DNA from 2 places in the Massilia oculi genome. Region 2 is predicted to be linked to the other one. Evidence: predicted binding sites of a transcription regulator. Region 2 holds the regulator's gene; the other holds the start of a gene.

Region 1 (14,771 bases), 2.5 Mb from region 2:
AGAAAGCCATCCTGGCCCAGATCGCCCAGCTGGTGCAGCAGAACAAGCAGTCGAAGGGCAAGGGCGACGTGCCCTATAATTTTACCTTCGGCACCAAGATCGAACGCATCCACGTGACGGCGCAGATCGTGGAGCACCTGGTGGCGGGACGCCTGGTGATCGTCCACATGCATGGCAGCTTCGAGCTGGTGCCGCGCGTGATCGGCGAAAAGATCGCCCAGCGCGATGCCTCGATCGTGGTCCAGATCAAGAAGAAGGCGCAGGAGGTGGAAGAAGACGATCCGTACGCGGATTACAAGATTCCTGACGACCTGATGTGGTAATCAGAAACGGCCCCGATGACGTTCCAATCGGAGGCCGACTGGACGAACGCTTACTGCTTCGTCTTGTTTTCGATGTCCTGCACGTCCGCACGGGTCTTGTCCGGTGACCGCTCGTCCTTGTTTTTCGACTGCCCAAGACCGGATGCGGTCGTCTCTTGCTTGCTGCCGCCCTGGAAACCGGGATCGACGACATTCGCGCTTTCCGGGCCCTCGGCCGCCGGGTTCGCCTGCTTGTCGCGCCCGGTGTTGGCGGGCAGTTGCCGGTCGACGGTTCCCTTCCTTTCGGCCTGGGTAGTGCTCGCACCGGTCTTGTCGGCCTGGGCCGCGGCGCTTGCCGCGATAATGACACCACTCAACAGCACGATGACGTTCTTCATGGTTTCCTCCGAATCAAGGTTGGTCATGTAAGGATGTCATCACAGTGGTGCCCGAATGCGGGATCACAAGGCCTGTTCAATTTCCCAGGTCACGGCCGCCAAAGGCATTCGGCAGCTGCGCCGCCGCGGTGGTCTCGAACACGTCGCCGCTCAGGTTGGTCAGCACCACCGGCAGCTCGTTGCCACCCAGCTCCAGGATCACCTGGCGGCAGGCGCCGCAGGGCGCGATCGGACCGTCGGTCTGGCCGATCACGGCCAGGGCCGCGAAATCGCCCGGCCGGTAACCGCTGGCGATGGCGCTGAACAGGGCGGTGCGCTCGGCGCAGTTGCACAGGCCATAGGACGCATTCTCCACATTACAGCCGCGGAAGATGCGGCCATCCTTGCATTCCAGCGCGGCGCCCACCTTGAACTTCGAGTAAGGGGCATAGGCCAGCTCGCGCGCTGCGCGCGCTTCATCGATCAGTTTCGCGTATTTCATGTGTGGCTCAGGGACGAACGGTGCGGTGGATCATCGGCTCGACGGCCGGCTTGTCGATAGCGACGTGGTAGGCGGCCTGCACCTGGCGAATGGCCTGTTCGGCGGCTTCTTGCGAACGCGCATGCACCATCGCCAGCGGCTGGCCGACGGCGATCGTGTCGCCCAGTTCCACCAGCCCGGTCAGGCCGACCGCGAAGTCGATCGCATCCTGCGGACGCACGCGGCCACCGCCCAGCGCCACCACGGCCAGGCCCAGTTCGCGGGTATCGACCGCGCTCGCATAGCCGGCCTGCGGCGCAGGCACGGGCACGATGACCGGCGCCGTTTCCAGGTATGCGTCGGGCTTGTCCATCAGGTCGGCCGGGCCGCCCAGGGCGGTCACCATGCGCGCGAAACGCTCGGCGGCTTCGCCCGAATCGAGGGCCGCCTGCAGCCGGGCGCGCGCTTCCTGCTCGCTCGACGCCAGGCCGGAAATGACGAGCATCTCGGCGCACAGCGCCATCGTCACCTCGTGCAGGCGCGCGGGACGCGACTTGCCTGTCAGGTAGTCGATCGCGACGCGCACTTCGACGGCATTGCCGGCGGCGTGGCACAGCGATTCGTTCATGCCGGTGAGGATGGCCGAGGTGCGGGTGCCGGCGCCGTTGCCGACGTTGACGATCGATTCGGCCAGCTCCAGCGATTTCGCCGGCGTCGGCATGAAGGCGCCGCTGCCGACCTTGACGTCCATCACCAGCGCGTCCAGGCCCGCCGACAGCTTCTTGGACAGGATCGAGCCGGTGATCATGGCCACCGATTCCACGGTCGCCGTGGTGTCGCGGATGCTGTAGAAACGCTTGTCGGCCGGCGCCAGCTGGGCGGTCTGGCCGATGATGGCCACGCCCACGTCCTGCACCACCTGGCGGAACTTCTCCGGTTCCGGCACCGTGCTGTAGCCCGGGATCGAATCGAACTTGTCGAGCGTGCCGCCGGTGTGGCCCAGGCCGCGGCCCGAGATCATCGGCACGAAGCCGCCGCAGGCCGCGATCATTGGTCCCAGCATCAGCGACACCACGTCGCCGACACCGCCGGTCGAGTGCTTGTCGACCACCGGACCGGGCAGGTCCAGGGATTTCCATTCCATGACCTGGCCCGAATCGCGCATCGCCAGCGTAAAGGCGACGCGCTCGTCCATCGTCATGTCGTTGAAGTAGACCGCCATCGCGAACGCCGCGATCTGGCCTTCGGTGACGCTGCCATCAGGGATGCCGCGCACGAAGAACTGGATCTCTTCGGCGGAGAGGACTCCACCGTCGCGCTTCTTGCGGACGATTTCTTGGGGGAGGAACATGATTGTGTCCGTTCTCACTAATAGCTTGAAAACGTCATTCCCGCGGAGGCGGGAATCCAAGTCTGTTCGCGATATGCTGGCTTACCTGGATTCCCGCCTGCGCGGGAATGACGGGGTTCGAGGTTCCGGGACGATTACACGCCGTACGGAATCCAGACATTCTTGACCTGGCTTGCATGCTGCAGCACAGTGCGGCCGCAGGCCTGCTTCGGATCGAACCAGTCGCGGCCCCTGGCGCCGCCGGTCCAGGTGCGCTTGAGCGATTCCGCCGACAGGCGCTCCACTTCCGCGCAGCCTTCCTGTGACCCGTCATGGCGCCACACCGCATCGATGTCGCCATGGGTCGCCAGCGTGCGCGCCAGCTCGTCGGCCGAGCCAGTGACGATGTTCAGCGCGCCGCCCGGCAGGTCCGAGGTATCCAGCACCTGGTACAGGTCGATGCTCGATAACGGATGCTGCTCCGACGGCACCGCCACCACGCGGTTGCCCAGGGCCAGCGCCGGCGCCACCAGCGAGATGAAGCCCAGCAGCGGATTCTCGTTCGGGCAGACGATGCCGATCACGCCGACCGGTTCGTTCAGCGCCACGGTGATGCCGTGCATCGGCGGCTGGTGCGCCGCGCCGTCGTATTTGTCGGCCCACGCCGCCCAATAGAACAGGCGCTCGATCGAGGCGGCCACTTCGCGCGCCGCATCCTTCGACCCGGTCTGCTGCGCGATGCGCTGGGCGAATTCGTCGGCGCGGATCGCCAGGTTCTCGGCGATGTAGTACAGCACCTGCGCGCGGTTGTGCGCGGTCGCCCTGGTCCAGCCGGCGGCCTTGTGCGCCGCCTCGACGGCGTTGCGGATGTCCTTGCGGCTGCCTTCGCCGACATCCGCCAGGAAGTCGCCGTTGGCGCCATGGATGGCGCGGCTGTAGGCGCCGTCAGGGCGGGCCTGCTTGCCGCCGATGTACAGCTTGGCGGTGCGGTCGACCGCGAACGGGCTGTCTTCCTGCGCCGGTTTGGCCTTGGCCTTCTCGGCCACGAGCGGCGCCGCTGGACGCGCATCTTCCGCCAGCGGCGTCAGGTATTCATACATCCCCTCCTTGCCGCCTTCGCGGCCGTAGCCCGATTCCTTGTAGCCGCCAAAGCCGCAGGCCGCATCGAACTGGTTCGCGGTGTTGATCCACACCACGCCGGCCTTGATCTGCGGGACCACGTCCAGCGCCAGGCTGATCGACTCGCTCCACACGCAGGCCGCCAGGCCGTACACGGTGTTGTTCGCCAATTGAACCGCTTCAAGCGGGGTGCGGAAGCTCATCGCCACCAGCACCGGGCCGAAGATCTCGGCCTGGGCCACGGCGGCCGACGTCGACGCGCCCGTGATCAGGGTCGGCAGATACCACGAACCGGTGGTCGCCAGCTCGACGCTCGGCTGCCACACCTCGCACCCTTCGGCGCGCGCCGATTCGACCAGGCCGTGGATGCGCTGCTGCTGCACCGGGTCGACCAGCGCGCCGATGTCGTTCGATTTATCCAGCGGCGAACCGACGCGCAGGTTCTGCATGCGCGCCTTGACCTTGCCGATGAAGCGTTCGTATACCGATTCCTGCACCAGCAGGCGCGAACCGGCGCAGCAGACCTGGCCCTGGTTGAACCAGATCGAATCGACCAGGCCTTCGACCGCCGCATCGAGGTCGGCGTCGTCGAACACGATGAAGGGGGATTTGCCGCCCAACTCCAGCGACAGCTTCTTGCCGCTGCCGGCGGTCGCCTTGCGGATCAGGCGACCGACTTCGGTCGAGCCGGTGAAGGCGATCTTGTCGATGCCGGGGTGATTCACGATGGCTTCGCCCACGCGGCCGTCGCCGGTCACGATGTTGACGACGCCGGCCGGCACGCCCGCGCGCTGGCAGAGCTCGGCGAACAGCAGCGCGGTCAGCGGCGTGTACTCGGCCGGCTTGAACACGACGGTATTACCGGCGGCCAGCGCCGGCGCGATCTTCCACGCCAGCATCAGGAGCGGGAAGTTCCACGGCACGATCTGGCCCACCACGCCGACGGCGCGATAGTCGGCGAATTCTTCCGACTGCAGCTGGGCCCAGCCCGCGTGATGGTAGAAGTGGCGCGCGGCCAGCGGCAGGTCGGCATCGCGGGTTTCGCGGATGGTCTTGCCGTTGTCGAGCGTCTCGAGCACCGCGAACAGGCGCGCGTGCTTTTGCAGAAGGCGCGACAGCGCGTACATGATTTTTGCGCGGCCATGGCCGCCAAGGGCCACCCAGCCCGGCTGGGCGCGGCGCGCGGCGGCGACGGCGCGTTCGACGTCGTCTTGCGTCGCTTGCGTCACCTGCGCCAGCTCGCTGCCGTCGGCCGGGTTGTTGGTGGCGAAGGTCTCGGCGGCCTCGCTCCAGGCGTTGTCGATGAACAGCCCGAAACGGCGGCCATGCTGGTCCAGCCACGCGAGCGCTTCCTTGGTACTCTCTGGTGCGGGACCGTAATCCATGGTGTTAAGAATCTCTTTGATTGTTGGCATGACGAAGTCCGGAATTAAGGTTGCGCGTGGCGATGGGCGGCCGAGTAGTTCCCGGTCACATAGTGCTCCAGCTGGCGCTCGATGTCGGTCAGCAGGCTGGAAGCGCCGATGCGGAACAGGTGCGGCTGCAGCCAGTCGTTGCCCAGTTCTTCCTTCATCACGGTCAGGTATTGCAGCGCCGCCTTGGCGCTCGACACGCCGCCGGCAGGCTTGTAGCCGACCTGGAAGCCGGTCAGTTCGTGGTAGTCGCGGATCGCGCGCACCATCACCAGCGATACCGGGATGGTGGCGTTGACGCCCTCCTTGCCGGTCGAGGTCTTGATGAAGTCGGCGCCGGCCATCATGCACACCATCGATGCCTTGGCCACGTTTTCCAGGGTGATCAGGTCGCCGGTGGCCAGGATGGCCTTGACGTGCGCTTCGCCGCAAGCCTGGCGGTAGGCCACCATCTCGTCGTACAGCGCTTGCCAGTTACCGGTCAACACGTGCTGGCGGGTGATCACGATATCGATCTCGGTCGCGCCCGCGGCCACCGACAGCGCGATCTCGCGCACCTTGGTTTCCATGCTCGACAGGCCGGCCGGGAACGCGGTCGACACGGCGGCGATCGGCAGGCGGCCGTTCAGCACCCTGACGGCCGGGGCGATCATCTCGTGGTACACGCAAACCGCGCCGGTGCTCAAGGTCTCGAGGCCCAGGGCTTGCATCAGGTCGGCGCGCAGCGGGCGCATCGCCTTCATGCACAGGCGCTCGACGCGGCCCGGGGTGTCGTCGCCGCCGAGGGTGGTCAGGTCGATGCACTCGATGGCGCGCACCAGCCAGGCGGCCTGGTATTCCTTCTTGACCGTGCGGCGGTTCGCCAGGCTGGCGGCGCGGCGGTCGGCCGCATTGCGGTTGACCTTGACGCCATTGACCAGGCCCAGGTCCAGCGCCATGCCGGCATTACGTTTGAAATCCAGGGGCTGGGTCATAGCAGTGCGGTTCCGTTCGAAAGTGGTTTGACGCCGAGGTGTTTGGCCAGGGTGGCGCCGATGCTCGAGAAGGTGTCGGCGGTCGGCAGTTCCTGCGCCTTGACGTTCGGGCCGAAGAAGATCATCGGGATGTGCTCGCGGGTGTGGTCCGAGCCGGGCGCGGTCGGGTCGCAACCGTGGTCGGCGGTGATCACGACCAGGTCGCCATCCTTCAGCTTGGCCATGAATTCCGGCAGGCGCGCATCCAGCTCATGCAGCGCGTTCGCATAGCCGGCGACGTCGCGACGGTGGCCGAAGTGCATATCGAAGTCGACGAAGTTCACAAAAGTGAGCGACTTGTCGCCCGCCTCATCGGCCACTTCCAGCAGGCGGTCGAACAAGGCCATATTGTCCGGCCCCTTGACCAGGCGCGTCACACCTTGCGCCGCGAAGATGTCGCTGATCTTGCCGAGGGCGATCATCTCGCCGCCCGCGTCCTTGACGTGGTCGAGCAGGGTCGGCGCGATCGGCGGCACGGCGTAGTCGTGGCGGTTCGACGTGCGCTTGTAGTCGCCGTTGGCGCCCACGAAAGGACGCGCGATGACGCGGCCGATATTGTAGGGCTTGACCAGCTCATAGGCCGCTTCGCACACCTGATACAGGCGCTCGAGGCCGAAGTGTTCTTCGTGCGCCGCGATCTGCAGCACCGAGTCGGCCGAGGTGTACAGGATCGGCTTGCCGGTGGCGACGTGCTCGTCGCCCAGTTCGTTGATGACGGTGGTGCCCGAGGCGTGGCAGTTGCCCAGCCAGCCCGGCACGCCGGTCAATTGCTGCAGCTTGTCGGTCAGCTCTTTCGGGAACGACGGCACGGTCTTGGGGAAGTAACCCCAGTCGAACAGCACCGGCACGCCGGCGATTTCCCAGTGGCCGCTCTGCGTGTCCTTGCCGGTCGACTGTTCGCGGGCGACGCCCCAGGCGCCGGTGAAACCGTCGCGCAGGTCGAAGCCGGGCGCCCATTCGCCGCTCGCCTTGTGCGCGGCAGCGGCCAGGCCCAGTTTCTCGAGGTTCGGCAGCGACATCGGCTTGCCCTCTTTGGCAGCCCACTCGGCGATGTGGCCGAAGGTGTTGGCGCCAGTGTCGCCGTATTGATCGGCGTCCGGCAGTGCGCCGAGGCCGAAGGAATCAAGCAGGAGGATGAATGCGCGTGACATGGTCTTCGCTCTTCCTATTCAAATGATTTATGCGTCGGTGCGCGGGGTCGAGCCCAGGCGTTCAATGTAAGCGTGGATCAGGGTGACCATGTCCTTGGCCGCAACCGCCGCGTATTTCAGCGTCTGCTCGTGCGACAGCGCGAACGGCGACAGGCCCTCGGCCAGGTTGGTGATCGCCGAGACGGCGGCGACCTTCAGGCCACAGTGGCGCGCGGCGATCACTTCCGGGATCAGCGACATGCCCACCACGTCGGCGCCCAGCGTTTTGAAGGCGCGGATTTCGGCGACGGTCTCGAAATGCGGGCCGGCTGCGGCCAGGTACACGCCTTCGTGCAGGACGATGCCCTTCTCCGCGGCCACGGCCTTGACCTGCTCGCGGATTTCCGCGTCATACGCGTTTGACATGCTGAAGAAGCGCGGGCCGAAGCGCTCGTCGTTCGGGCCGGCCATCGGGCTGCCCGGCAGGAAATTGATGTGGTCGGTGATCGCGACCAGGCTGCCGGCGTCGGCTTCGACGCGCAGCGAACCTGCCGCATTGGTGACGAACAGCAGCTCGCAGCCGATTTCCTTGAGGGTGCGGATGGCCGAGGTCATCACGCCCGGGCCATAGCCTTCATAGAAGTGGCCGCGGCCCTTCATGCACGCGACCGGCACGCCGGCGAGAAGGCCCAGCACCAGTTCGCCGGCGTGGCCGTGCACGGTGGAGATCGGAAAGCCCGGCAGGTCGGCATAGCTGATCGACACCGCGTCGACCAGTTGTTCCGCCAGCACGCCCAGTCCGGAACCGAGGATCAGCGCCACACGCGGTGCGAAACCCGGCTTGCGGGCGCGAATGATGTCGGCGGCTTCGAATGGGGTATTGCTGGACATGATATTCCTTGATAAAAACGGGTGATGTGGGATCGCGGATGAGAGAGGCAGATGTCCAGCGCGCGCGAGTGCAGCGCATTTGGACAACTAGATATTATAACTATGCATGATTGGCGATATGTATGGCAAATACACTTTTTCTTCTCGATTTATATTTTTTAAAGATAAATTGTGTGACGTGCCACGGAGCATGCTTACACTGAAAGAAAGATTCGTTGACATGCCTCAAACAATTGTCTAGCATAATAAAACAATTGTCTCATGCGCCTGGCGGCGCACATGAACGCGATGCCGAAAAAAGAACAGTTATACGAGCTGATCCGTTCCAATCCCTTCATCTCGCAGCAAGACCTGGCAGGCCATCTCGGCCTGTCACGCTCCGCGGTCGCCAACTACATCGCCACCCTGGTGCGCGAGCGCCGCATCCTCGGCCGCGCCTATGTGCTGCCCGACCACCGGCCGATCCTGTGCGTCGGCGCGGCCAACCTCGACCGCAAGTTGCGCACGCTCGGCAGGCTGGCCCTGAACACCTCGAACCCCGCGCGCCAGACCGAATCCTTCGGCGGCGTCGCGCGCAACATCGCCGAGAACCTGGCGCGCCTGGGCGTCCCCACGGCGCTGGTCACGGCGGTCGGCGGCGATTCGTCCGGCCGCGCCCTGCTCTCCTACGCCGACGAAACCGGCATCGATACGCGCGGCGCGCTGCGCGTGGACGGCGCCGCCAGCGGCACCTACACCGCGGTGCTCGACGAGGACGGCGACATGCGCGTGGCCCTGGCCGACATGGAGATCAACGAGTCGCTCACGCCCGATTTCCTGGCGACCCGCGAACAGCAGCGCGCCGGCGCCTCCCTGATCGTCGCCGACCTGAACCTGCCGCGCGAGGCCGTCGCCACCCTGCTGGAAGGCAGCCGGCGCGACGGCGTGCCGATGGTAATCGTCGCCGTCTCGGAACCGAAGATCGACCGCCTGCCGCGCGACCTCACCGGCCTGCGCCTGCTGATCCTGAACCTGGGCGAGCTGGCGGCGCGCGTCGGCCGGCCGCTGGCGACCGATGCCGACATCGCCGCGGCCTGCGCCGAATTGCGGCGCGATGGCGTCCAGGACGTGATCGTCACGCGCGGCTCGCTGGGCGTCGTGTTCACGACCGCCACCGGCATCGGGCTGCTCGAAGGCCAGGCCGTCGACGCGGCCGACATGATCGACGTCACCGGCGCCGGCGACGCCTTCGCCGCCGCCGTCTGCTGGAGCCTGTACAGCGGCCAGCCCGAACTGGACCTGGAGCTGGCCTGCCGCCGCGGCCAGACCCTCGCCGCCATGACCATCGCCTGCGCGCAGACCGTCTGCCCGCAACTGGCGCCGGGGCTGTTCGACGCCCCGGTCCAGGACATCGTCACCGACTGAATAGAGATTCGACCATGCATTCCTTCCTCCTGTTTTCGCCCGAAGTGGCGGCCGCCCGCACCGCCGGCAAGCCGATCGTCGCCCTCGAATCGACCATCATCTCGCACGGCATGCCCTACCCGCAGAACGTGCGCACCGCGCGCGAAGTCGAGCAGGTCATCCGCGACGCCGGCGCCGTGCCGGCCACCATCGCCATCATTGGCGGCAAGATCTGCGTCGGCCTGCTTGACGACCAGCTCGAAACGCTGGGTTCCTCGCCCGACGCCATCAAGGTCAGCCGCCGCGACCTGCCCTATGTGCTGGCCCAGGGCCACCTGGGCGCGACCACCGTCGCCGCCACCATGATCTGCGCCGAACTGGCCGGCATCGAGGTCTTCGTCACCGGCGGCATCGGCGGCGTGCACCGCGGCGCCGAAACCAGCTTCGACATCTCGGCCGACCTGCAGGAACTCGCGCAGACCAGCGTGGCCGTGGTGTGCGCCGGCGTGAAGTCGATCCTCGACATCGGCCTGACGCTCGAATACCTCGAGACCCACGGCGTGCCGGTGCTGGCCGTCGGCCAGCCAGGCTTTCCCGCCTTCTTCACGCGCGACAGCGGCTTCAAGGCCGACTTCCAGCTCGACACGCCCGAGAGCCAAGCCGCCTTCATCCGCACCAAGTGGCAGCTCGGCCTGAAAGGCGGGGTGGTGGTCAGCAACCCGGTGCCTCCTGACGCGGCGCTGGCGCCGGACGAGATCGACGCCATCATCCACCAGGCGCTGCAAGAGGCGCAGCAGCAGGCCGTGACCGGCAAGCGGGTCACGCCCTTCCTGCTGGCCCGCATCAAGGAGCTGACGGGGGCCGAAGCCTGGCCACCAATATCGCGCTGGTCAAGCACAACGCCCTGGTCGGCGCGCGCCTGGCCGTGGCGCTGCAGCACAAGGCCGCCTGACGGCAACGAAAAAGCGCGGACCGCCATGTCGATCGACCTCAAACAGCTCAAGTACTTCCTGGCGGTGGCCGAGGAAAAGAGCTTCAGCCGCGCCGCCGAGCGCCTGCACATCTCGCAGCCGCCGCTGTCGCAGCAGATCATGAAGCTCGAGAGCGAACTGGGGGTGAAGCTGTTCACCCGCACCACGCGCAGCTTCGAGCTGACCGTGGCCGGGCGCGCGCTGATGGTCGAGGCGGCCGAGCTGCTGGGCAAGATGCGCATGACCATCGACACGATCCGCCAGATCGACCGCGGCGAAGTCGGGCGGCTGCGGGTCGGCATCGTCGGCTCGGCGATGTGGGGCCCGATCCCCGGGCTGCTGGAGCAGTTCCAGAGCCAGTTTCCGCGCGTGACCTGGACCATCCACGAGCTGGGTCCGAACGACCAGTGGGAAGCGCTGCGCAGCAAGCAGATCGATGTCGGCTTCTGGCGCGAACCGCGCATCGAACAGGACGTGCTCAAGCAGGCCAACCTGCGCCAGGAACTCTGTTTCAGGGAGCAGTTCTGCGTGGCGGTCAATGCCCGCCATCCGCTGGCCGAACGCGATTTCATCGACCTGCCCGAGATCGCGGGCGAGCCCATGCTGACCCTGCACCTGGACCAGTCGGCCGAGCCGCGCTACCTGATCCAGTGCTGCGTCAACGCCGGCTTCCAGCCGACCATCTTCCAGGAAGCGGCCGAGCCGCAGACCCTGCTGGCCATGGTCGGCGCCGGCCTGGGCGTGGCCCTGATGCCGGACACCACCAGCCGCATCGGCTGGCCGGGCGTGCGCTTCCTGCCGATCCACGCCCACGCGCCATCGGCCAACCTGTACATCAGCTATCCCGCGCAGGACGACGCGCCGGTGGTGCGCGCCTTCCTGAAGATCCTGTTCCCCGAAGAACAGCCTGCCTGAACCGCGAACCTGGGTCCTGTCTGACGGAGTCGGACGAGCCGAACCGCATTTGTCCCGCAAACAATTTCTCTATCGCATCTTATTGCATCGTTTTCAGGCAAAAATCCGCCGCACGATTGAGCGTGATTGACGATCTTTTAATATCTCCTCCGGTATGATGGTTATCAAGTTCAATAACTTTCCCAGGGGGCTCGCATGAAGACAGCAACACCGCGCTACGACGGGCTCCGCCTGGAACAGTTCGATCGCGCACCGGTCGACGAGATGGCCGAAATGCGGTTCGCCATCGATCGCCGCATCGACGAGTTGCTGGCCGTCAGTGGTCCGCTCGACCAGTTGACCAACGCCATGCGCGCCTCCGCGCTCAGCGCCGGCAAGCGCATGCGCCCCCTGCTGCTGATGCTGGTCGCACGCGACCTCGGTTGCGCATCGAAGGCGTTGATCGACGTTGCCTGCGCGGTCGAACTGGTGCACGCCGCGTCGCTAATCCTCGACGACCTTCCATGCATGGATGACGCCAGCCTGCGGCGTGGCAAACCTGCCATCCACATCCAGTTCGGCGAAGACGTGGCCATCCTTGCCTCGGTCGCCTTGCTGAGCCGCGCCTTCGGCGTGTTGTCGCAGGCCCAGGACATCCAGCCGGCCACGCGCGCGCGCCTGGTCGCGACCTTGGCGCAAACCGTGGGCGAACAGGGCCTGGTGCGCGGCCAGTTCGAAGACCTGCACGGCGGCGCCCGCTCACCGGAAGCCATCGCCACCACCAATGAACTCAAGACCGGCCTGCTGCTGGGCGTGGCGGTCGACATGGCGTCCATCATCTGTCATGCCGGCGACGATGTCGCCCAGCAACTGCGCGCCTTCGCGCTCGCGGCCGGTCAGGCCTTCCAGATCAAGGACGACTTCCTGGACGGCAAGGACAGCGCCGTGACCGGCAAGGACACGGACAAGGACGTTGGCAAGGCAACCCTGATCAACACGCTGGGCCGGGACGAAGCCTTGCGCCGCCTCGCTGCGTGCCTGCTGGAGGCCGACCGCTGCCTGGTCGCCGCCGTCGGCGCCAAGGGCCGTACGCGCCAGTTCGTGGCGCAACTGTTCGCCAAGGAGGCCAAGGCCAAGCGTTTCGCGCCCGAGCCGGCCAAGGCCCGCGACGCGCGTCCGAACGCCCAGCTGGCCGAACTGCCTCTCACCTGACCGGCGCGGTTCCGCATGGCGCATTTCGCGGTCGTGGCTCCGGCGCTCTACAGCCATTTCAATACCTTGTCGAAGCTGGCGCTCGAACTCATCGCGCGCGGGCACCGGGTGACCTTCGTGCATCGTCCCGACGCCATCGACTATGTCAAGGATGCACGGATCGGCTTCCACGCGATCGGCAGCGATACCCATCCGGCAGGCTCCCTGCCCGCAATGCTCGCCAGGGTGGCGCATCCCGGCTCGCCGCTGGGCCTGCGCCGCGTGATCCTCGACATGGCGGCCAGCACCACGATGCTGTGCCGCGAACTGCCGTACGCGCTGCGCCGGCTGCAGGCCGATTTTATTGTCGCCGACCAGATGGAAGCGGCCGGCGGCCTGGTGGCCGAGGGCATCGGCATGCCCTTCGTCTCGGTCGCCTGCGCGCTGCCGGTCAACCGCGAGCCGGGCATCCCGCTGCCCGTCATGCCGTTCATGTATGAAGACAGCGAGCGCGCCTTCAAGATCGTCGAAGGCAGCACCATGGTCTACGACTGGATGATGCGCCCGCACGAGCGCGCGATCTCCGCCGCAGCCCGGCAGCTCGGATTGAGCCCGCGCGCCAAACTGCACGAATGCCTGTCGCCGCTCGCCCAGGTCGGCCAGATCGTGCCGGGCTTCGATTTCCCTCGGCGCTCGTTGCCGCCGCATTTTCATCACGTCGGCCCGCTGCACAGCCCAGCCGCGGCGCCAGCGCAAACGCCGGCGCAGTCGCCTGCCGAACTGGCCGCGCTGCTGCCGCCCGCATCGAGCACGCGCCCCTTCGTCTACGCCTCGCTCGGCACCCTGGTCAGCCAGCGCTTCGGCCTGTTCAAGCGCATCGCGCAAGCCTGCGCGCGCCAGGACGCGCAACTGCTGGTCGCCCATTGCGGCGGCCTGGATGACGCCCAGGTGCGCGCGCTCGAACGCATCGGCGACACCCGTGTGCACGCCTTCGTGCCCCAGCTTGCCGTGCTGGCGCGTGCCGACGCCGTCATCTCGCATGCCGGCGCCAACACCGTGATGGAAGCCATCGCCACCAGTACGCCGATCCTGGCGCTGCCGATCGCCTTCGACCATCCGGGCGCCGCCGCCCGTGTCGAATATGCCGGCGTCGGCCTGCGCGCCTCGCCGCGCTTCGCCAGCGTCGGCGAGCTCTCGGGCAAGCTGCGCCGCCTGCTGGACGAGCCGGGCTTCCGGCAGCGCATGGCGCCGCTGGCCGACCAGATCCGCCAGGCCGGCGGCGCGCCACGCGCGGCCGACGTCATCGAGGCCGCGCTCGGCCTTCAACCCGCGACCCGAGGCCTGGCCAGCCATGGATGAACATCGCAATGCGCACAGCACGGTCGCCTACGACCTGATCCTGGCCGGCGGCGGCCTGGCCAACAGCCTGATCGCGTGGCGCCTGCGCAGCGAGCGTCCCGAGCTGCGCATCCTGGTGCTCGAACAGGGCAAGCGCCTGGGCGGCAACCATACCTGGTCGTTCCACGACAGCGATCTCGACGCCGCGCAGCTGCGCTGGATCGCGCCGCTGGTCACGCACCGCTGGCCGCGCTACGACGTGGTGTTTCCCGACCTGGCCCGCACTTTGGCGGGCGGCTACGCCAGCATCGCCGCGCTCGACCTGGCCCACGTCGTCGAGCCGGCCCTCGGCGCTTCGCTGCGCACCGGCGTCTGGATCGACGATGTGACCCCCACCAGCGTGCGGCTGGCCGATGGCGAAACCCTGCGCGCGCGCGCCGTCATCGACGGCCGCGGCATGCGCGCCAGCAGCCACCTCGCGCTCGGCTACCAGACCTTCCTCGGCCAGGAACTGCGGCTCGACGCCGCCCACGGCCTGACCGCGCCGGTGATCATGGACGCCAGCGTGGCCCAGCAGGGCGGCTACCGCTTCGTCTACCTGCTGCCCTTCGGGCCCGACCGCGTGCTGGTCGAGGACACCCATTACGTCGACAGCGCCGCCTGGTATCCGGAGCGCCTGCGCGCCAACATCGCCGCCTACGTGGACGCGCGCGGCTGGCGCGTGCGCGACATGCTGCGCGAAGAGCAAGGCTCGCTGCCGATCGTGCTGGCCGGCGACTTCGACCGCTTCTGGGACGAGCTTCACGGTCAGCCCAGCGTCGGCCTGCGCGCCGGCCTGTTCCATCCGACCACCGGCTACTCGCTGCCGCACGCGGTGCGCCTGGCCGAGCGCATTGCCGCCCTGCCCGAGCTGTCGGCCCCCAGGCTGTTCGCCGCCAT
Region 2 (14,771 bases):
CGCCAATGCCGAGCAGGATGCGCAGATAGACTGGCAGCATCAGCATCTGCGCCACCAGCAGGACGGGCGTCGCCGCCAGCAGCAGGCGCGCATCGGCGCGGCCGAGGTGGGAAAACGTCACCACGTAATCGATGCAGGGCGCCAGCAGCACCAGCAAGACGCCCAGGCGAATCAGCGGATCGTCCGGCACGAACGGCAGCAGGCCGGCGACCAGCAGGGGAATGACGATGAAGTTCGTCGCCAGCAGGGCGCCGAGGAAGCGGGTGTTGGCGAAGGCGCGTCCCAACTCGGCCAGCGGCACCTGCAGGAAGGTCACGAACAGCATGAGGGTCAGGGCAGGATTGACCGCGGACTCCAGCGCCGTCGTCCCCGGCAGCGCCAGCGCTGCCAGCGCGGCCAACGCCACTGTCGCGAAATAGATGGCGATCTGATTGTTTTCCAGCTTGTCCCTGATGTGCTGCATGTGGTGTCGTCGCTTTCTTCGTGGAGGATGGCAAGCCCGTGCAAACTCGCCAGGCGGGATTATACGGAGCGCGGGCCGACCCCGAGGCGGTCGTGAGGTAAGATGCCGTCCAATGCGATTCAGCGGGAGAGGAAGTGCGGTATCGGAACCTGTTGTTGTACTGGCTGGCGATCGGCGTCCTCGGGATGCTGGCGTTTCGCGTGCCCTTCATCGGCTTTGCGCTGGGCATCGGCGCGCTGCTGTACTTCGTGTATGCGATTCCCTACTGGCTGCTGTTCGTGGTGTTCTTCCACCAGCGTCCCTACCGCGGCAAGGTGTTCGGCATGACGCGCCGCAGCTTCGCCATCAGGCTCGCCATCGGCGCCGCGGTGGTGTGCGTCGGCAGCCTGCTGCTGGGGTGGAAGGTGCTGGCCTGCCTTGGCGCGGCGGTGCTGTATTACTGCGGCGAGATCGAACTCAAGGACCGGATGATCGCCACGGCGCGCCTGGCCGGTACCGTCCGATGATTGAGCACGCCCTGTCCCTGTCGGCGCCGTACGTACGCCGCCGGACAACACCGGCGTTGTCGATCTGTTTACTTCCATGTTAGATTCCTTGCCGGCAATTGCCGCATCCATCAGCTGCGGCCGCAGATAATCAACTACAAGGAAGACACCCAAGATGCCATCGATCCGCCAGCGCAGCCTGCGCGCCACCATCGCCGCCCTGTTCATCCCCGCCATGCTCGCCGGCGCGTCGCTGCCAGCCGTCGCCGCACCGGCCGCCACCCAGGCCGCCGCCGTCGCCCCCTATAAAGCCTTCGACGCGTGGAGCGACAAGTTTGCCGAGGACTGGGTGCGCCTGAGCCCGCAGCTGGCGACCTCGACCCAGTACTTCAGCGGCGCCGAGCAGGCCAGGCTGGACCGCGAACTGACTCCGCTGACCGCTGCGCACCGCAAGAAGTCGGTCGCCATGGCGCGCGAAGGGCTCAAGCGCCTCGACGGCTTCAAGTCGCAGCCGCTGAACGAGACCCAGAAGATCTCGGCGGCGGTAATGCGCTGGTCGCTGCAGAACGTGATCGCCAACGAGCCGTTCGAAGACCATTCCTTCGTGTTCTCGCAGTTCAGCGGTCCGCAGATCGGACTGGTCAACTTCATGACCAACACCCACCCGATGCGCAATGCCGCCGACGTCGACAGCTACCTGGCCCGTCTGGACCAGGTCGGCACCCGTCTGGACGAGGCGCTGGTGCGCGCCAAGGGGGCGGCTGCCAAGCAGATGATCCCGCCGCGCTTCATCCTCGAGCGCGCCCAGTTCCAGGTCGATCACTTCCTCAAGCCTGCCGCCGCCGAGAACGTGCTGGTGACCACGCTGGCCCAGCGCACCGCCGAGATCAAGGACCTGTCGCCGGAGGCGCGTACGGCCGCCATCGCGCGCGCGACCGGCATCGTCGAACAGAAGATCCGTCCTTCCTACACCCGCGTGCAGGCCTTCATGGCCGAGCTCCATCCGAAGACCGGCGACGTGGCCGGCATCTCGCGCCTGCCGAACGGCGCCGCCGCCTACAAGCGCGCGATCGAGAACTTCACCAGCACCCAGCTGACCGCCGACGAAATCCATACCATCGGCCTGCGCGAAGTGGCGCGCATCGAGGCCGAGATGGACAAGCATCTGCGCTCGCTGGGCCTGGCCGAAGGGAATATCGAGACGCGCATGAAGCAGCTCGACGCGCGCTTCCAGCCGAAGGGCGAGGGCGATCCGCGCCCGGCCATCATCGCCAGCTACAACGAGATGGTGCGCGACGCCGAGCGCAGGAGCGCTTCGCTGTTCAACCTCAAGCCGCGCGCGCCGGTCGACGTGCGCCGCGTGCCGCCGCTGACCGAGCCGTCGGCCGCCGCCCACTACACCCTGCCGGCGCCGGACGGCAGCCGTCCGGGCATCTTCTGGGTGCCGCTGCGCGGCCCGACCTTCGACATGATCCGCATGCGCAGCCTGGCCTACCATGAAGCCGTGCCGGGCCACCACTTCCAGCTCGCCATCCAGCAGGAGATGAGCGACCTGCCGAAGTTCCGCAGCCAGCGCATCTTCAGCGGCGGCAGCGCGCACTCCGAAGGATGGGCGCTGTACACCGAGCGCCTGGCGGTGGAGCAGGGTTGGTATAAGGACGACGTCCCGGGCCTCCTGGGCGCCCTGGGTTCGGAACTGTTCCGCGCCCGCCGTCTGGTGGTCGACACCGGCCTGCACACCAAGGGCTGGACCCGCCAGCAGGCGATCGACTACGGCATCGGCGCGCAGGAAACCGAGCGCTACGTCGTGTGGCCGGGCCAGGCCAACGCCTACATGATCGGCATGCTGCGCATCCTGGAATTGCGCGAGAAAGCACAGAAGGAACTGGGCGACAAATACTCGCTGCCGGCCTTCCATGACCTGGTGCTGGGCGCCGGCTCGGTGCCGCTCGACGTGCTGGGCGAGCTGGTCGATAACTGGATCGCGCAGCAAAAGAAGAGCTGATGTCGGCAGGCATGCGGTGAGGCGCCGCATGCCGTACCGTCGAACAGCGTCCCCGCCATCAGCGGGGACGTTTGCTTTCTGCTACTGGCAAAGGGTTGATGCGAACCCGGTCAAGAGTGTGGCGCGAACGCGAATGATAATGATTATCGTTTACATGTAATGACGTTCTCGGTAGAATCATTGTTTTACTTGCAGTGTTTCACCACATATCACTTCTGAGAGACCGCCTCGCCATGAAAGCAATAAAAAGCCGCAAGCACCCCATCACCCGCAGCCAGCTCGCGGGCACCGCCCTGGCCGCGGCCCTGCTGCCGCTTGGTGCGCACGCAGCCGACGATGCCACCGCTGCCGCCACCGCCACCGCAGCGCCGGCCACCATCGCCCCGCAATCGACCGTCGAAGTCGTCGGCGCCTACGAGAATCCGTTCCGCGCCGAGAACGCCTCGTCGCCCAAGTACACCGAGCGCCTGGTCGACACCGCCCAGACGATCCAGGTGATCAAGAAGGAGCTGTTCGAGCAGCAGGGCGCGCTGACCCTGACCGAGGCGCTGCGCAACACCCCCGGCGTCGGCGCCTTCTTCCTGGGCGAGAACGGCAACACGAATACCGGCGACGCGATCTTCATGCGCGGCTTCGACACCTCCAGCAGCATCTACGTCGACGGCGTGCGCGACATCGGCTCGATCTCGCGCGACGTGTTCAACCTGGAGCAGATCGACGTGCTGAAAGGCCCGGCCGGCACCGACAACGGCCGTAGCGCCCCGACCGGTTCGGTCAACCTGGTGACCAAGAAGGCGAACATGACCGACCTGGTGACCGCCGCGGTTACCGGCGGCAGCGGCGACCAGAAGCGCATTACGGCCGACGTCAACAAGGTGCTGGATGAACAGCGCGGCATCGCCGTGCGCCTGAACGTGCTGGCCCAGGATTCTGGCAGCGCGGCGCGCGACGTCGTCGAGAACAAGCGCTGGGCGGTGGCGCCGAGCATCGGCTTCGGCCTGAACGGCCCGACCCGCGTGCACCTGGACTACCTGCACGTCGACCAGAACAACATCCCGGATGGCGGCGTATTCGTGATCGGCCTGCCCGGCTACACCAGCCCGGACCGTACCCGGCCCTGGGTCGCCGATGCTCCCAAGGTCGACCCGAAGAATTTCTATGGCTCGGTCGACGACTACGACGACGTCAAGGCCGACATGGCCACCGTGCGGATCGAGCACGACTTCTCGCCGACCATGAAGCTGCAGAACACGAGCCGCTACGGCAAGACCAGCCAGGACTACCTGCTGACCGCCTTCCTCACCAGCGCCGCCAACCTGGCGACGCCGGTGCAGGGCGATCCGGGCACCTGGACCCTGGCGCGCAGCATCCGTACCGGCAAGGACCAGGAAAACAAGATCCTCACCAACGTCACGACCCTGACCAGCCAGTTCAACACCGGCGCCGTGTCGCACACCCTGGTGACGGGCCTGGAGATCACCAGCGAACGCCAGACCACCTGGGGCCTGACCGGCCTGGGCACGCTGCCCGCCGCGAACATCTACCACCCCGATCCGAACCAGGCGCCGACCACGCCGGTCAACGTGCGCCGCACCGGCGCCTACAACGAGGGCGAGGTCGACACCCAGAGCGTCTACGTGTTCGACACCGTCAAGGTCGGCGAGCGCTGGATCTTCAATGGCGGCGTGCGCCTCGACCACTTCCGCGGCGATTATTCGGTGGTGGCATTGACCAATAACGTGCTGACCCCGACCCGCTTCAAGGTTGGTGAAAACCTCGTCAACGGCAAGCTGTCGGCGCTGTACAAGCCGACCGCCAACAGCAGCGTGTATGCGATGGTCGCCAGCTCCAAGCAGCCGCCGGGCGGCAGCTTCACCGTATCGGGCAACGCCAACAGCGCCCAGAACCCGATCTACGATCCGCAGAAGACGGTCACCACCGAGGTCGGCGGCAAGCTCGACCTGCTGAAATCGAAGCTGTCGCTGTCGGCCGCGCTGTTCCGCACCGACGTCGAGAACGAGGTCGAGCAGGATCCGGCCGACCTGCAGTACTACCAGACCGGCGAGAAGCGGGTGCAGGGCGTGGAACTGGGCGCCACCGGCGAACTGGCGCCGCACTGGCTGCTCAGCGCCGGCTACCTGTACATGGACACCAGCGTCGAGCGTGGCCGCAACGTCACCGCCGCCGGCGAGAACAGCCTGACCTACACGCCGAAGCAGTCGTTCACCGCCTGGACCTCGTACGACCTGCCATGGGGCCTGCGCATCGGCGGCGGCGCGCGCTTTTCCGACAAGCTGGCGCGCGGCACCGACGGCGCGATCGGCACCCCGGCCTACACCGAGTCGTACTGGGTGTTCGACGCCATGGTCGGCTACAAGGTCAGCAAGAACGTCGACCTGCGGCTGAACGTGTACAACATCGGCGACGAGAAGTACGTCTCGGCCATCAACAAGAGCGGCTACCGGTATACGCCGGGCACGCCGCGCTCGGCCAGCCTGACGGCGAACGTGCGCTTCTGATGCGCTGGCGCCGCCTGAAGCCGGGCGGCGCCTGCTGTATACTCGGAGCCCATGCGCATACAGCTTTTCTCCGACCTGCACCTCGAACGCTATCCCGGCTTCCAGCCGCACATCCTGCCGGACACCGACGTCGTGGTGCTGGCCGGCGACATCGGCTCCTACCAGCCCGGCTCGCGCCTGGAAACCCAGGATTTCGGACTCGAGCGCTTCTCTCCCGCGTTGCCGGCGCTGGCCGGCAAGCGGATGCTGTTCATTCCCGGTAACCACGAATTCGATTCGCTCGACCACGACGCCACCCATGCGCGGCTGCGCGCCATCTGCGAACGGCTCGGCATCGTCTGGCTTGACCGTGAGATCGTCGTCATCGATCACGTGCGCTTCATCGGCACCACCTTGTGGAGCGACTTCGATGCCCTGGCGCTGCGCGACACCGACCTCACCAAACAGATGCAGCAGCGTAGCAAGGCATTCCGCGCGGCGAATTACTACCTGAGCAAGAACACGACGCTGAAGGATGGCGAGCAGGTGCTGGCCGAGGGCATCCGCGCCATGTCGCTCGATTGCCAGGTCTGGTTGCGCGCGGCGCTGGCCACGCCCTTCGACGGCAAGACGGCGGTGGTCACCCATTTCGCGCCGAGCCTGATGAGCGCCGATCCGCGCTACGGCCTCACGCCCGGCACGGCGGGCTTCTGCAATGCGCTCGACGGCCTGTTCAAGCACGCGCAGCTGTGGATGCACGGCCACCTGCACTGCCTGAACGATTACGTGGTCGAGGGCCGCGACGGCCCCCACTCCTGGTCGTGCCGCGTGGTGGCCAACCCGCTGGGCTACCTGAGCAAGGGCGAGCAGGAGGCCTTTCGTCCCGAGCTCGTGATCGAGCTGTAAGCACGACTACTGCGTCGCCTCGTCGGCTGACGAGAAGGTGCCCATCAAGGCCTCGATTCCATCCGCCGCCTCGGGCGGATGTTCCTGTTCCGCATACTCCGCATACACCCAGTCGCCGCCGGCGCGCGCCACGCCGTCCGGCGGCAGCGGCTCATGCTGCGGCGTCTTCGCCAGCGCGACGCGCATGAAATCGACCCACATCGGCAGCGCCAGGGTCGAGCCGAATTCGCGGCCGCCAAGCGAGCGCGGCTCGTCATAACCCATCCAGGCCACCGCCGCCACCTGCCCGCCATAGCCGGCGAACCAGCCGTCGACCGCATTGCTGGTGGTGCCGGTCTTGCCGGCCAGGTCGACTCGTTGCAACTGGCGCGAGGCCGCCGCCGCGGTGCCGACACGGGTGACGTCGCGCAGCATGCTGTCGACGATGAAGGCGTTGCGCTCGTCGAGCACCCGCGCGCTTGCCTGGCGTGGCGCCGGCGCCGCCTGCTCGAGCAGCACCGTGCCGTCGCCATCCTGGATGCGCGCGATCAGCCACGGTTCCACCCGGTAGCCGCCGTTGGCCAGCACCGCGTAGGCGCCGGCCATCTGCAGCGGCGTGACGGCGCCCGTGCCCAGGCCGAGCGTCAGGTTGCGCGGCTGGCGGGCGGCGTCGAAGCCGAAGCGCGCCAGATGCTCGCGGGCGTAGTCGACGTCCAGCGCGCGCAGCATGCGAACGGTCGGCACATTGCGTGAGCGCGACAGCGCGTGGCGCACCGTGACGGGGCCCTCGAACACATTGTCGTCGTTGCGCGGCGACCAGTTGGCATACGCCTTCTCGGCGCTGAAGTCGAGCGGCTCGTCGAGGATTTGCGTACCGGGAAAGAAACCGCGCTCCAGGCCGGCGGAATAGACGAAGGGCTTGATGCTCGATCCCGGCTGGCGCCAGGCCTGCGTCACGTGGTTGAACTTGTGGACCGAATAATCGAAGCCGCCGACCAGCGCGCGGTAGGCGCCGGTCCCCGTGTCGAGCGCCACGAAGGCGGCGGCCACCTCGGGCAGCTGGGCGATCGACGGGGCGCCGTCGGCGGCCCTGGCAAGCCGGATGACGGCGCCGGGCGCCAGCTTCGTCGCGGACCTGGCCTTGCTTGAGAGGGCGCCGGCGGCAAAGCCGAGCCCCGGGCCGGTGATCTCGACCGCGTCGCCGTTGGCGAGCTGGGCGCGCACCCGTTTGGGCGATGCGGCGACGATCACCGCGGGCACCAGACCGTCAACCGCAGGGCGTTTCTGCAGGGCCACCGCGATGGCGTCCTCTCGTTCTGCGGTGTCGGCCGGCAGCGCGATGCGCGCTTCCGGGCCGCGGTAGCCGTGGCGGCGGTCGTAGGCGAGCACGTTGCGGCGCACCGATTCATAGGCCGCATCCTGCTCGGCGGCCACGATGGTGGTGGTGACCGTGATGCCGCGTTCGTAGGCCGCCTGGCCGTAGCGGGCGTGCACGGCCTGGCGCGCGATCTCGGCGACCCAGGCCGCGCGCGGATTCAGCGTGGCGCCATAGCTGCGCACCTGCAGGCGTTCGGCCACGGCGCGGCGGTACTGGGCTTCGGTGATCATCGCCAGTTCGCGCATGCGCCTGAGCACCACCTGCTGGCGCTTCCTGGCCGCCTGGGGATTGGACACCGGGTTGCTGCTGGAGGGGTTCTGCGGCAGGCCGGCCAGCATCGCGATCTCGGCCAGGGAGAGTTCCGGCAGCGGCTTGCCGAAGTAGGTGCGCGCCGCGCTGGCGAAGCCGTAGGCGCGCTGGCCGAGATAGATCTGGTTCAGGTAGACCTCGAGGATCTGGTCCTTGGAGAGCGCCTTTTCGATCTTCCAGGCGAGGGCGACTTCAAGCAGCTTGCGCGGCATTGTCTTGTCGCGCGACAGAAAGAAGTTGCGCGCGACCTGCATCGTGATGGTGGACGCGCCCTGGCTGCCGAAGTCGCCGATATTGGCCTTGGCCGCACCAAGCGCGCGGATCCAGTCGACCCCGCCGTGCTCGTAGAAGCGGGTGTCCTCGATCGCCAGCACGGCCGACTTGAGCAGCGCCGGCACCTTGGCGATCGCGACGAACTCGCGCCGCTCGGCGCCGAATTCGCCGATCAGGACCTTGTCGGCGGTGTACACACGCAGCGGGATCTTCGGGCGATAGTCGGTGACGGCCTTGATGTCGGGGACGTCCGGCAGGATGGAGGCGCCGGCCACGTGCGGGGTGGTCGCGAGCAGCAGGGTGGAGAAGAGGATGACGAGGGAGCGACGTGGTTTCATGGCGTTTTTCGTGGACGGTTGGTCGAACGCGGCCGATCTTACGGTCGCGCTGCGGCCGGGTCATGTGAAAAGCCCGAGGTAGCGCGACGTGCCCCGGCGCGGCGCGGCTGGCGCTCCCTTGGCTTGCCGTGGCGGCGCAGCCGGCCTTGCGCAAGTGGCCGGCGCTACCCGTGAAGCGGGCAACTGCGCAACGACAGCGTAGAATGGCCGGGGTGCGATGGCCGGTTCGGCCTTCGCTTGCCACGTTCATTCTTGTCCATCCAATCGTATGATTTTTCCGCCACCCCCACCCCTCACGTGCCTGCGCCGTCAGGCAGCTCTCCTGATGCTGGCTTGCGGCGCCCAGTTCGCCCACGCCGATGACGGCGACGCCATCAATCCCGATCGCCCCAACGTCGCCAACTCCAGCCAGGTGGTCGGGGACGGCCGCCTGCAGCTCGAGATTGGCGTCAACTGGGATCGCCAGCGCAACGACGACCTGCACGTGCGCAGCTTGAGCACGCCGGCGCTGCTGCGTATCGGCGTGGGCGACACGACCGAACTGCGCGTCGAGACCGAGGGCCGCAGCATCGAGCACGAGCGCGATCCGGCTACCCGTGCGCACACCACGACTGCGGGCTGGAATGCCGCGTCGGTCGGGTTCAAGCGGCGCTTTGCCGACGGGGAGGGAGTGCATCCGGCCCTGGGGCTGATCGGCACAGTGGCGCTGCCAAGCGGTAGTTCGGCGCTGCGGGTCAAGGGCGTCCTGCCCCAACTGGTGCTGGCGGCCGAGTGGGAGCTGCCGAAAGGCTGGTCGTTGGCCGTGACGCCGGGCGTCGGAGCCGACGTGGACGATGAAGGCGCGCGCTACCGCTACGGCATCCTGGCGGCGTCGCTGGGCAAGAAATTCACCGAACGCCTCCAGGGATTCCTCGAAGTGGCGGCGCCGCAGATCGCTTCCGCATCGCATGGCGGCGATCGGGTGCAGGCAGACGCCGGCGTGAGCTGGCGACTGAACAGGAACTGCCAGGTCGATGCGATGGTGGTGCGTGGGCTGAATGGACATACGCCCGATCTGGGCCTGGCGTTCGGGCTGTCGGTGCGGCGCTGAACCCGGAGCGCCCGACATGCGCACTGCCTATGAGGCGGATGCCTGATTTCAGGCGCTTAATGCGTGTCCCGGTGCGCGGAGGCGCATGAGATGACGCCCGCCATCAGCAAGGCCAGCGCAGCCGTCTCGAACCCGGTCGGCCAGCGCGCTTCCCACAAAAAGCCATACAGGGCCGCGAAGATCGTCTCGAACACGATCATCTGGCCCATCAGGCTCAGGGGCAGCGCGCGGCTGGCGTGGTTCCACAGGGCGTTGCCGACCACCGAGCACAGGATGGCGACCGCGCTGACCAGCGCGCCGAACTCCAGCCAGGCCGGCAGGGTATGCTGGCCCGGCGCCAGCACGAAGGCCGGCACCGCCAGCGCCAGCGCCATCAGCCCGGTCACCACGCCCACCAGCAGATTCCACTCATGCGACGAAATCCCCTCGATGCGCGCCAGCCAGCGGCTGTTGTGCACCGCGAAGATGGTCCACGACACCAGCGCGCCGAAGGCGCAGGCCAGGCCGGCCAGCGAGCCGGGCCCGGACGCCGACAGCGACTCCCAGCCGATGCAGGCGAGACCCGCGCCGCTCAGCAGGAGTGACGGCAACAGACGGCGCAGCGGCACGGCATGACGGTCGCGCGATCCCACCAGGGTGACCGCGATCGGCAGCAGGCCGATCACGATCGAGGCCATGGCGACGCCGCCCAGCTGCACCGCATTGGCGAGGAACAGGTAATAGACGATGTTGCCGGTGAGGCTGAGCCAGATCAGGGTGCGCCAGGCCGGCCAGCCGAGGTGGCGGCGCAGCCGTCCCAGGCTCGGGGCGATCAGGATGGCGGCGACCAGGCCATAGGCCAGGTAGCGTCCGGCCGAGAGCTGGATCGGCGGGAATTTGGGCGCCAGTTCCGGGGCCAGGAAGACCAGGCCCCAGAGCGCGCCGGCGGCGATCCCGGCGCCGATGCCGGGCAGGGTGGAGCGGGACAGGCCGCCCGCGCCAGTAGCGGTGTACATGATGAATCTCCTTTTGAGTGGAGATTTTCTGATGTGGACATGCGCCCGGTCTTGGCCGGGACTACTGCGGTTTTGGCGGATTCTCCCGAGCTGCGCGCCGACACGCGGCGGGCGTGGTATCGAGCACCCGGCGCATCGCCCGCGTCAGGCTGGCCTGGTCCGAGAAGCCGCAGGCGAGGGCGATGTCGGCCACGCTGCGCGCGCTGTGGGTCAGCAGGCCGCGTGCACGGTCGAGGCGGCAGTTCAGCAACCAGGCATGCGGTGTGCTGTCCAGTTCTTCGCGAAACAGCGCGTGCAGGCGGCTGACGCTCAGGTTGGCGGCGCGCGCCATCGATTCGGTGCTCCAGGCCAGTCCGGGCGCGGCCTCGATGCGCGCCAGCAGAGCGGCCAGGCGCGAGGTGGCGCGCGGCGCGTCCAGGCTCAGGGTGTCGAGCAGCAGCGGCACCCAGCCCCGCACCAGCGAATGGGGCGGGGCGGACTCCCGGGCCATCAGTCCCATGAACTCGACCAGCTTGCGCGGGGCGGGGCCGAGGGTGACGAAGGGCTGTTCCAGCAGGCGCTGCCAGGGGCCGTTGTCGAAGGCGGCGCCGTCGAGGTCGACGATCAGGGAGCCGTTCGCGCCCGGGCTCGATTGCGCATGCCAGGCGCCAGGCGCGACCAGCGCGCCATGCAGGGGATCGAGCCGGCCGCGCCGCTCCTCGATGTCGAGCATGACTTCGCCGTGCACCGGCAGCACCAGCTGGGCGAAGTCATGGCGGTCGCCCCAGTGCACGCGGTCGTAGCTGCGCAGGTGCAGGTCGGGCGTCATGCCGTATCAGGCCATCGGGCTGCACGCATCGGTGCCGGCCGCCAGCGCCTTCAGCTTGACCGGATCGAGCAGGGTCACTTCGCGCTTGTCGACCTCGAGCCAGCCCTGCTTTTTGAAACGCGACAGCAGGCGGCTGATGCTCTCGATGGTCAGGCCCAGGTAGTTGCCGATGTCTTCGCGCGACATGCGCAGCTGGAAGCGGTTGGCGGAATAGCCACGGGTGGCATAGCGCGCCGACAGATTGACCAGGAACACGGCGAAGCGCTGCTCGGCGCGCATATTGCCGAGCAGGAGCATGACGTTCTGCTCGCGCGTGATTTCCTGGCTCATGATGCGGTGGAAGTGGCGCAGCAGGGTCGGCACTTCGCCGAACAGGTCTTCCAGGCGCGCGAACGGGATCTCGCACACCTCGGAATCTTCCAGCGCCACCGCGTCGCAATGGTGGGTGCCGCTGATCGCGTCCATGCCCAGCAGCTCGCCGGCCATCTGGAAGCCGGTGATCTGCGCTTCACCGGCGGCGTTCACCTGGTAGGTCTTGAAGTGCCCGAAGCGCACCGCATACAGGTTGCGGAACGGCTCGCCCACGCCGTACAGGCGCTCGTCGCGCTCCATGCGGCGGCGACGGCCGATGATCTTGTCCAGGCGGTCGATCTCGGCGTCTTCCAGTCCCATCGGCAGGCACAGCTGGTGCATGCTGCACTGGCCGCAGGACTTGAGCGCGTGGATATTGAGAGGCGGCCCGGATTGCCGGGACAGGGAGTGGCTCATGAGGGATCGTCGCTTGGTTCGGTTACAGCGGGATTATAGACGTGTTGAGACGTTTATCTCGGCAAACTGATGCCATTTATTTGCGTATAAGAAATATTTCGTTGCGTTACAGTCCGTCGGCGCCCTGGGCTACCCCGGCTGCATCGGTTGGCCGTGCGGGCAACTGTGCGCACGCGATATGCTGCGAGGTCTACACTCCCCCATATAAATTGAACAACTGGAGTGTTCCCCAGTGTCATCGACAAGCACGAGCCTACCCGATCGCAGCGCCATTGCCACCGTCATCGTGCGCCCGGAGATGCCGCCGGGAGCAGAAGACCAGGCCAGGGCGGACCTGTATGCCTTGCTCTCCCGCCTGCTGCTGGCCGCGCCCGACGCCGCGCTGCTCGATGCGCTCGCGTCCAGCGATCCCATCCTGGCCGAGGGCGGTGACCCGGCGCTCGAACGCGCCTGGGACCAGTTGACCGTGGCGTCCGGCGTCATGGATGCCCAGGTCGTCCACGATGAATTCAGCGCGCTGTTCGTCAGCATCGGCACGCCGCCGGTCGACCCGTACGGCTCGCGCTACCTGGCCGGCTACATGAACGACACGCCGCTCGCGCAGTTGCGCGCAGACCTGGCCCGGCTCGGCCTGGCGCGCATCCGGGGCAGGGGAGAGTTCGAGGACCACCTCGGCGCGCTGTGCGAGACGATGCGCGTGCTGGTGGCCGGCGCACCCGGCGTCCGGCGCCAGCCGCTGGCGGTGCAGCGGCACTTCTTCGAGGTCCACGTCGGCAGCTGGTGCATGCGCGCGCTGGACGACATCGCCGGTGCCGAAGGCGCCAATTACTACCGCCTGGTCGCGCGCTTCGCCCAGGCATTCCTGGCAATCGAGGCGGAAAGCTTTGGAGTAGGAGAGGAAACCGATGAGCAAGCATGATCCACAAGTCCATGACCGGCCCGACCCGGCGCGTCGCGGCTTCCTGAAAGCCGCGCCGCTGGGCGCGCTGGTGGTGGCCGCCGCCGCCCCGGCGGCCGCTGCGCCCGAGGCCGCCCCGGCCGCGCCGGACCCCAAGGCCAAGCGCGGCTACCACGAGACGGATCACATCCGCCGTTACTACGAGACCGCCGCCTACTGGTAGGCAAGCAGAGGAATCCCCATGTCACTGGTCAAGTCCACGCGCGACAACGCCTTGAAACGGCGCCGCTTCCTGGTCGGCGCCGGCGTCGCCGCCGGCGCCGGCGCCCTGGCGCGCCAACTGCCGCTGAACGTGATCGAACCGGCACAGGCCGATCCGGTCGCGGAGTCCCCGGTGCCCACCGAGGTCAAGCGGACGGTATGCAGCCACTGCTCGGTCGGCTGCTCGGTCGATGCCGTCGTCGCCAACGGCGTCTGGGTGCGGCAAGAGGCCGCCTTCGATTCGCCGATCAATATGGGCGCCCATTGCGCGAAGGGCGCCTCGGTGCGCGAGCACGCCTTCGGCGAGCACCGCCTGCGCTATCCGATGAAGCTGGTCAATGGCAAATACCAGCGCATCTCCTGGGACCAGGCGATCGACGAGATCGGTGACAAGCTCCTGCAACTGCGCAAGGAAGCCGGGCCCGATGCGCTGATGGTGATCGGCAGCTCCAAGCACAACAACGAGCAGGCCTATCTGCTGCGCAAATGGGTATCGTTCTTCGGCACCAACAACTGCGACCACCAGGCCCGCATCTGTCACTCGACCACCGTTGCCGGCGTGGCCCAGACCTTCGGCTACGGGGCGATGACCAACTCGTTCAATGACCTGCACCACAGCAAGGCGGTGCTGTTCATCGGCTCCAACCCGGCCGAGGCGCACCCGATCTCGATGCTGCACTTCCTGCACGCCAAGGAGCTGGGCGCCAAGATGATCGTCATCGATCCGCGCTTCACACGCACGGCGCGCTTCGCCGACCACTATGTGCGCGTGCGGCCCGGCACCGACATCCCGCTGGTGTGGGGCATCCTGTGGCATATCTTCCATAACGGCTGGGAAGACAAGAAGTTCATCGAAGAGCGCACCTGGGGCATGGAGGACGTGCGCGCCGAAGTCATGAAATGGACGCCAGATAAAGTGTCGGACGTCACAGGTGTACCGGAATCGGCGGTGCGCATGGCGGCCGAGATGCTGGCCACCAACCGTCCATCGTCCGTGGTCTGGTGCATGGGCATCACCCAGCACCACGTCGGTACCGCCAATGTGCGCGCGCTGTCGATCCTGCAACTGGCGCTGGGCAATATCGGCATTCCCGGCGGCGGCGCCAATATCTACCGTGGCCACGACAACGTCCAGGGCGCCACCGACGTCGGCCCCAACGGCGATTCGCTGCCCGGCTACTATGGCCTGGCCGAAGGCGCCTGGAAGCATTTCGCCGCGGTCTGGGGCGTCGACTACGAGTGGATCAAGTCGCGCTTCGGCTCCAAGGAGCTGATGGAAAAGCCCGGCATCACGGTGTCGCGCTGGTTCGATGCGGT

Evidence for each region. Region 2 encodes FNR, which switches genes on or off when oxygen is low (the NO sensors DNR and NnrR bind a similar motif). Its sites were predicted from a motif close to TTGATNNNNATCAA; they were not measured.
Region 1: the regulator FNR is predicted to act here: its motif matches at 8,271-8,284, upstream of DIR46_RS08585 (carbohydrate kinase).

The regions. Positions count from the first base shown of each region.
Region 1 is NZ_CP029343.1:1,845,119-1,859,889, forward strand. It holds gene DIR46_RS08545 (DUF2058 domain-containing protein) at 1-323, shown strand, start outside; gene DIR46_RS08550 (hypothetical protein) at 374-727, opposite strand; gene DIR46_RS08555 (cytidine deaminase) at 777-1,181, opposite strand; gene deoA (thymidine phosphorylase) at 1,189-2,511, opposite strand; gene DIR46_RS08565 (aldehyde dehydrogenase family protein) at 2,646-5,024, opposite strand; gene deoC (deoxyribose-phosphate aldolase) at 5,039-5,995, opposite strand; gene DIR46_RS08575 (phosphopentomutase) at 5,992-7,185, opposite strand; gene xapA (xanthosine phosphorylase) at 7,213-8,055, opposite strand; gene DIR46_RS08585 (carbohydrate kinase) at 8,335-9,459, shown strand; partial or broken gene DIR46_RS08590 (pseudouridine-5'-phosphate glycosidase) at 9,474-10,390, shown strand; gene DIR46_RS08595 (LysR family transcriptional regulator) at 10,416-11,324, shown strand; gene DIR46_RS08600 (polyprenyl synthetase family protein) at 11,520-12,515, shown strand; gene DIR46_RS08605 (glycosyltransferase) at 12,531-13,853, shown strand; gene crtY (lycopene beta-cyclase CrtY) at 13,846-14,771, shown strand, end outside.
Region 2 is NZ_CP029343.1:5,222,358-5,237,128, forward strand. It holds gene DIR46_RS23495 (arsenic resistance protein) at 1-463, opposite strand, end outside; gene DIR46_RS23500 (hypothetical protein) at 598-969, shown strand; gene DIR46_RS23505 (DUF885 domain-containing protein) at 1,124-2,953, shown strand; gene DIR46_RS23510 (catecholate siderophore receptor Fiu) at 3,187-5,472, shown strand; gene DIR46_RS23515 (metallophosphoesterase) at 5,524-6,357, shown strand; gene DIR46_RS23520 (penicillin-binding protein 1A) at 6,364-8,634, opposite strand; gene DIR46_RS23525 (transporter) at 8,960-9,724, shown strand; gene DIR46_RS23530 (DMT family transporter) at 9,781-10,719, opposite strand; gene DIR46_RS23535 (AraC family transcriptional regulator) at 10,781-11,527, opposite strand; gene fnr (fumarate/nitrate reduction transcriptional regulator Fnr) at 11,534-12,295, opposite strand; gene DIR46_RS23545 (TorD/DmsD family molecular chaperone) at 12,528-13,214, shown strand; gene DIR46_RS23550 (formate dehydrogenase) at 13,201-13,416, shown strand; gene DIR46_RS23555 (formate dehydrogenase subunit alpha) at 13,435-14,771, shown strand, end outside.